Regions from separate parts of the Micromonospora sp. DT4 genome, predicted to be linked through region 1. Evidence: riboswitches for the same ligand, from Rfam matches in the RefSeq annotation. Region 1 holds a riboswitch; each other region holds the start of a gene.

Region 1 (2,193 bases):
CAGCATCATCGCCAGCAGCAGGCCGGCGATCGGGGCCAGCACCCGGACCCGCCGGTCGGCCGTGCGGGCGGCCACGCCGAGGCCGACACCGGTCATCGAGGTGAAGAGGGGATGGGCGAACCCGAACAGGAGGATCCGCACGATGAAGATGGCGATCACCTGCTGGGTGCCGGTCGCCGGGCCGTACCGGTCGGCGCCGGCCGCGTAGCCGTACCCGCCCAGGTAGAGGATGTTCTCCACCATGGCGAAGCCGACCGCGGAGAGCCCGCAGTAGACCAGGCCGTCGGTGATTCCGGACCACTCCCGACGCCGGAACACGAGCAGCAGGATCGGGCCGAGGGCCTTTGTCAGCTCCTCGATGAACGGCGCCACCAGGACGCCGGTCAGTGCGTCCGGCAGCCCCCAGTCGGCGAACCGTCCGGCGGCGAACTCGTTCACGTTCAGCGAGGCGGCGGTGGAGACGAACGCTCCCCAGGCGAAGCAGAAGATCAGGTATTTCAGCGGTTCCGGTTCGTAGCGGTCGAGCCAGAGGAAGCAGGCGACCAGCACGGGCACCGGCAGGATCGCGGCGACCACCCCGATGAGCAGCGCGTCGAGGCCCAGCGACTGACCGAGGGTGATGACCATGAAGACCGCGCACGCGGCGATGAGCAGCACCGCCCCGGCCAGCACCAGGAACCGCAGCCAGCCGAAGCGGCGCGGCGGCATCCCGGGTGACGCGCCGGCGGGCGGTGCCGCGGGCGGGTACGGCGGCGACGGCAGGGGTGCACCGGGCGGGGTGTCGGCCATGCGGTCAGCGTAGCCATCCGCCGCCGGCTGGTCCGGTCGCATCCACAGCCGCTATGCTGGGGGCAGGTCACGAGCGCCAGCGTCAAGCCCCGGCTTGCTGGCCGGCAACCCTCGTCGAGTTCGCGGTGGGGTGCCCCGGGTGATGACCGGGCCCAGCCCGATCGGCGTGCTGGGCAAGCGCGGACCCCGTCCCGACAGCACATCCGGGGTCCCTGACCCCGGAGGTTCCGGCGTGTCCGTCACTCTCGCACCCTCGCTGCCCAGCCTGCCCGCAGTCGCGTCGCCGCCGTCGGCGGCGCTCGACGTGCTCGGCGTACCCGGCGAGATCAACCTGGACTACGCGGCCACCGCGCCGTGCGCGCGGGCCGCGGCCGACGCGGTCACCGAACTGCTCCCTTGGTACGCCAGCGTGCACCGGGGCGCGGGAGCGCTGTCGCGGCGCTGCACGCTGGCGTACGAGCGGGCCCGGCAGACGGTCGGCGACTTCTTCGGCGCGCGCGCCGACGACCACGTGATCTTCACCCGGAACACCACCGACGCCCTCAACCTGCTGGCCCGGTCGTTGCCCCCCGGCACGACGGTGGTCACCTTCGCCGGTGAGCACCACGCGAACCTGCTGCCCTGGCCGCGCGGCTCGGTACGCCTGCCGGTGCCCTCCGACCCGGCCGGGACGGTACGCGCTCTCGCCGCCGCCCTGACCGAGCTGCGCCGCGACAGCAACCCCGCGCTGCCGGTGCTGGTCGCGGTGACCGGGGCGAGCAACGTGACCGGTGAGCTGTGGCCGGTCGCCGAGCTGGCCCGGGTGGCCCACCGGCACGGCGCCCGGATCGTCCTCGACGCCGCGCAGCTCGCGCCGCACGCCCCGGTCGACCTGCACACGCTCGACGTGGACTACCTGGCCGTCTCCGGCCACAAGCTCTACGCCCCGTTCGGCGCGGGTGTGCTCGTGGGCCGGTCGGACTGGCTGGACGCCGCCCCGCCGTACCTCGCCGGTGGCGGTGCCACCAGCCATGTCGGGCCGGCCACCCACGACGTGACCTGGGCGAACGGCCCGGCCCGGCACGAGGGCGGCACCCCGAATCTGCTGGGCGCGGTGGCGCTGGCGGCGGTGTGCGGGGCGCTTGCCGACGCCGACCGGGTCGCGCTCACCGTCCACGAGCAGGCGTTGCTGGCCCGGCTACGCGCCGGCCTCGCCGCCCTGCCGCACGTCGTGGAGTTGCGGACCTTCGGCCCGGACGCGCCCCGGGTCGGCATCGTCTCGTTCGTGGTGGCCGGTCAGGACTCCGCCACGGTGGCCGCCCGACTCGCCTCCGACCACCGGATCGGCGTACGGGATGGTTTGTTCTGTGCCCACCCGCTGGCCCGGCGGCTGCTCGGCGAGGCTGCCGCGCGTACCGGCCGCAG
Region 2 (2,193 bases), on a different contig from region 1:
GATCGTATCGGTGTCGGCGTGCAGGGCCGCCGCGATCGGGTTGCAGCCGGCCGACTGCGCCCCGAAGACCTTCCAGCCGCCCGCCGGGGCCTCCACCAGGCCGATCTCGACCAGCTCGGAGAACGCCTTGTCAATCTTGGTGAGCAGTTCGCCGCTGGCCATCGGGATGACCACCTGGGCCGGAATCCGCCAACCGAGCTGCTCGGCCACCTCGTAGCCGAGGGTCTTGGAGCCCTCCGCGTAGTACGGCCGGACGTTCACGTTGACGAACGCCGTGTCCTCGAACTCGTCGGTCTCCACCAGCTCACCGCAGAGCCGGTTGACGTCGTCGTACGAGCCGTCGATGGCGACCAGTTCGCCGCCGTACACCGCGGTGGTGATGATTTTTCCCTGCTCCAGGTCGCAGGGGATGAAGACGATCGAGGGCACGCCGGCGCGGGCCGCATGCGCGGCCACCGAGTTGGCCAGGTTGCCGGTGGAGGCGCAGGCGAACCGGGTGAACCCCAGCGCCTTCGCGGCGGTCAGCGCCACCGAGACGACCCGGTCCTTGAACGAGTGGGTCGGGTTGGCGCTGTCGTCCTTGACCCAGAGCGGCGCGGTGATGCCCAGCTCGGCGGCGAGGTGCGGCGCCGCCACCAGCGGGGTCAGCCCCGGATCGAGGGTGACACGGGTGGCCGGGTCCTGCCCGGCAGGCAGCAGCGCGGCGTACCGCCAGATGTTGTTCGGGCCGGCCTCGATCTGCTGGCGGGTGACCGCGGCCAGGGCCGCGGTGTCGTAGTCGACCTCCAGCGGACCGAAACACTCGTAACAGGCGTGCTGGGCGGCGAGCGGGTAGCGGGCCGAACAGGCGCGGCAGACGAGGGCGCGGGCGGGGCTGGCGGAGGTGTCGATGCCGGAGGCGGCGAGCGTCGACGTCATGGCGAGAGTCCTCTCATCTTTCCCCGCATCGCACGGTGCGGCGGGGACGGAATTGGCACCTGCCCCGCCGGTCGCTCAGCAGTGAGCGCGCGGGGTGGTTGCCGGGGCGTCGTCGGGCCGTATCCCTCAGCCCCTCTGGATGAGGTATGCAGTTGTGCCGTCGAGTCTAGGCAACGTTGCCCGGCGCCTCCACCGGGCATCCCAGCAAGTGGGTCAGCGGGAGGCCACCGTCACCGGGTAGACCACCGCGACGGGATCGGTGACCGCCGTCGGCCGGGGCGGCGACGAGCACGGCGTACGCCAGTTGCGGAGCGACCGCCACGAGGTCGGCAGCGGCCGGCGCGTGCTGCCATCCGACGGCGGCCGATCCCTCACGGAGCAGCAGGATGGCGACCAGGACGACGGCGGCGAGGCCGCGTGCGGCAGCTTCGACTTCGGCGTCTCGAAGGTGACCCGAAGTCACCACCTCAAGGTGCTGCGCGAGGCCGGCCTGACCCGCACCCGGGCCGCCGGCACGAGCCGCCTGGTCCGACTGCGCCGCGACGAGGTGGACACGCTCTACCCCGGCCTCCGGACGCGGTCCTCACTCCCCGCCCACTCGCATAGACAAGACAGGGCAGTGTCGCCAAAACGGGGTGGTGTGATGCCCGTGAGATGCGCTCAGTTAGCCATGGCCGCCCGCCGATCACGTTTGCCTTCCATGACAAATCCACCGTCTCACCGCGCACGGTCGGCGTCATACTGGTACAACAGGTCGGGCTCACCCCCGAGGAAGCCAGGGAGGTGCTGAAAAATGCCTGAAAACGTCATCGATCCTCTTCATCGCCGCGGTTCCCTCAGACACCCTTCATGATCTTTCCATGCAATTTCATCCGTCCGGCGATGCAGCGGTAGTGGTGTGCAACGTAGCTGACGAGCTCCTGTGGTCGTTTCATCTCACCAACGCCGAGGATCTTGACGTTGAGGCCCGACCACTGGGCGACCTCGGACTTTCCGGCGAAACCACGATCGCGGAGGTCATGCGCCAACGCCCGGCGGGCTTCCCAGCACCGGCTTTGCTGGCTAGTTGAACGGGTAACGGACGGCAGCCCATCGGCCCGCGAACTTCTCGGCTCCACTTTGCGCGACTGTGACAAGCGCGTCGCCGAAGCCGATTCACCGAAGCTCCGGCGACGCGCGTTACGGGTGCGGTCAGGCGTTTACCGGGCTGGGCTCGGCCATCGACGGCGCCGGCGCGTCGGCGCGACGCCGGAACAGCAGCGCGTCGAGCGCCCA
Region 3 (2,193 bases), on a different contig from region 1:
GAGCAGGGCGGCGGAGACAGCCAGGATCAGCGTGTTGGGCAGCCCGACGGTCAGCATCTCGGGCAGCGCCTCGCGCATCGCGTCGACGTCGAAGAACGTCTCCCACAGGGTGCTCAACGGATCCATCGTTCGCCTCTCCTACCGTCCCGCTCGCTCGTCACCGCAGACCGCTCAGGCCGCTCAGGACGCCGTCGACGCGGACGCCGAAGCCGACGGCGGCGCCGACCCGGCCGGGGTTGCCGCCTTGCCGCTACCCGGGGTGAAGTCGGCCGGGACCGGCCGGCCCGGGTAGTACTGGGCCTGCAACCGGCTCCACGTGCCGTCGGCGATCACCTCGTCGAGGCCCTTGTTCAGCGCCTCGCGCAGCTTGTCGCCGCCCTTGGCGACGGCGTACGCGGTCGGCGCCGGGCTGAGCTGCTTGGCCGCCACGGTGATCTTGCCGTTGCTGTCGGCGGCCGACTTCTCGCCGATCTCGGCCGGTGCGATCCAGGCATCGGCGGTGCCCGCCTTGAGCTGGTTGACCGCGCCGTTGTAGTCCGGTACGCGTACCGGGTCGAGCTGCTTGCCGGTGGCGTAGTCGTCCTGGACGGTGCCCTGCACCACCACGACCCGCTTGCCGGCGAGCTGGTCGAACCCGGTGATCGGCGAGCCGGCCGGCACGTCCAGGCCGAAGTAGCCGAAGTCGTACCCGTTGCCGAAGTCGACGGTCTTCTTGCGCGCCTCGGTGATGGTGATCGAGGAGCTGCCGACGTCGAACTTGTGGTTGTTGACCTGGGACAGCAGCGCGGAGAAGTCGGTACCGACGAACTCGACCCGCAGGCCGAGCTTGCCGGCCACGGCGGTCAGCAGGTCGTTGTCGAAGCCGGTGAACTTGCCGTCCTTGAGGTACACGTTGGGCGGGGCGTCGGTCAGCGTGCCTGCCCGCAGCACACCCGGCTGCGCCAGACCGTACGGGTTGCTGGCGCTGCCCGCCGAGTCGCCGCCGTCGCCGCAAGCGCTCAAGGCGCCAGCAACCAGGATGCTGGCCGCCCCAGCGGCAACAACGCGGCCGAAACCAGAGAAAAATCGCACAGGTGTCTCCAAAAAGGATGCGTCGACCCCGTCGATCATGGAGTTGTTGTCCCGACACGCCGGTCGGACGGGCAACAACTTCATGATCGACGCGAGGGCTCGCGTGGGTGGGTGGGTGCCCGGGAAGGAGGGCGGGTGGGGCGGGGAGGGTTAGCGCGTCAGGCGGCGGTACACGCCGCGCTGCGCATTCGCATCAGGTCCACGTGCCGACGCCGGGTCAGGGTCGGCATGCGCCGGCCGGCCGGTGGCGTGGGGCTGAGGATGTGCATGCGGTCTCCCGGGTCTTGGTGCTGACCTGGGTGCCAGGCCACGCTTGCGCCGGCGTCCTGCCGGTGCCTGGTCTTCACCCGGGGCACCCCACCGCGGAGGAGGGTTGCCGGCCAGCGAGCCGGGGCTTTGCGCTGGCGCTCATGACCTGCGCCGAGGCTAGCAGCAACCACCGGTCGGTCGTCCAGCCGATATGACCACGCTCACCAGCCCTGGCCTGCGCTCGAGGAGCAGGTCAACCGGCGTGCACGTGGGGCCGGCGCGTCTGGTCCGGCTCCTGGCGGCGCAGGATCTCCCGGGTGACCGAGGCGATCTCGCCCTGCCCGAACGCCAGGTAGCGCAGCACGTTGTGGGCCGGGCTGCCCTCGGTCCACTCGAAGTAGATGTGGGGGCGTCGGGCGCTGCGGTCGCGGATCTCCAGCAGCAGCGCGGCCAGTGCGTTGGGCACCGAGGAGCTGGCCAGGCTGAGCACCGGGAAACGGTCGTGCGCCACGCTGCCGCGCACCAGCAACCCCGTCTCGAAGTCCGACGGGTCGGTGACCTGGACCTCGACGAAGATCACATCGCTGTCGTCGGGGAAGTCGTTGTCCGCCATGGTCTGGGCCAGCTTGCCGCGGTACTCCGGCAGGTCGCGGCGCTCCGGCTCGTGCGCGATCAGGCGAATGCGGCGTCCGGCGCGCTCGTCGATCATCGCGGTCGCCATCTCGTCGAGCTGGACGTGGTCGACCCGCAGCTCGAACGCCCGCAGCACCCGCGACAGCGCCGACACCAGGATCATCGCGCCGATGAAACAGGAAGCGATCTTCACACCGTCCGGGCGCTGCGTCACGTTCGCCACGGTGGTGTACACGAACA

What was found. A riboswitch is a leader RNA that binds a small molecule or an ion and turns the genes downstream of it on or off. The one in region 1 is predicted to bind S-adenosylmethionine.
Region 2: linked by a shared signal. The riboswitch ahead of thrC (threonine synthase) and the one ahead of ACLQ24_RS16260 (aminotransferase class V-fold PLP-dependent enzyme) in region 1 are both predicted to bind S-adenosylmethionine.
Region 3: linked by a shared signal. The riboswitch ahead of ACLQ24_RS26630 (ABC transporter substrate-binding protein) and the one ahead of ACLQ24_RS16260 (aminotransferase class V-fold PLP-dependent enzyme) in region 1 are both predicted to bind S-adenosylmethionine.

The regions. Positions count from the first base shown of each region.
Region 1 covers NZ_JBNCKT010000051.1:2,440-4,632, reverse strand. The annotation lists gene ACLQ24_RS16265 (PrsW family intramembrane metalloprotease) at 1-831, opposite strand, end outside; SAM riboswitch class IV at 855-975, shown strand; gene ACLQ24_RS16260 (aminotransferase class V-fold PLP-dependent enzyme) at 1,022-2,193, shown strand, end outside.
Region 2 covers NZ_JBNCKT010000015.1:12,488-14,680, forward strand. The annotation lists gene thrC (threonine synthase) at 1-918, opposite strand, end outside; SAM riboswitch class I at 929-1,064, opposite strand; gene ACLQ24_RS07430 (hypothetical protein) at 1,085-1,381, opposite strand; gene ACLQ24_RS07435 (hypothetical protein) at 1,755-2,036, opposite strand; gene ACLQ24_RS07440 (DoxX family protein) at 2,110-2,193, opposite strand, start outside.
Region 3 covers NZ_JBNCKT010000151.1:1,468-3,660, forward strand. The annotation lists gene ACLQ24_RS26625 (amino acid ABC transporter permease) at 1-126, opposite strand, end outside; gene ACLQ24_RS26630 (ABC transporter substrate-binding protein) at 181-1,002, opposite strand; SAM riboswitch class IV at 1,376-1,487, opposite strand; gene ACLQ24_RS26635 (amino acid transporter) at 1,574-2,193, opposite strand, start outside.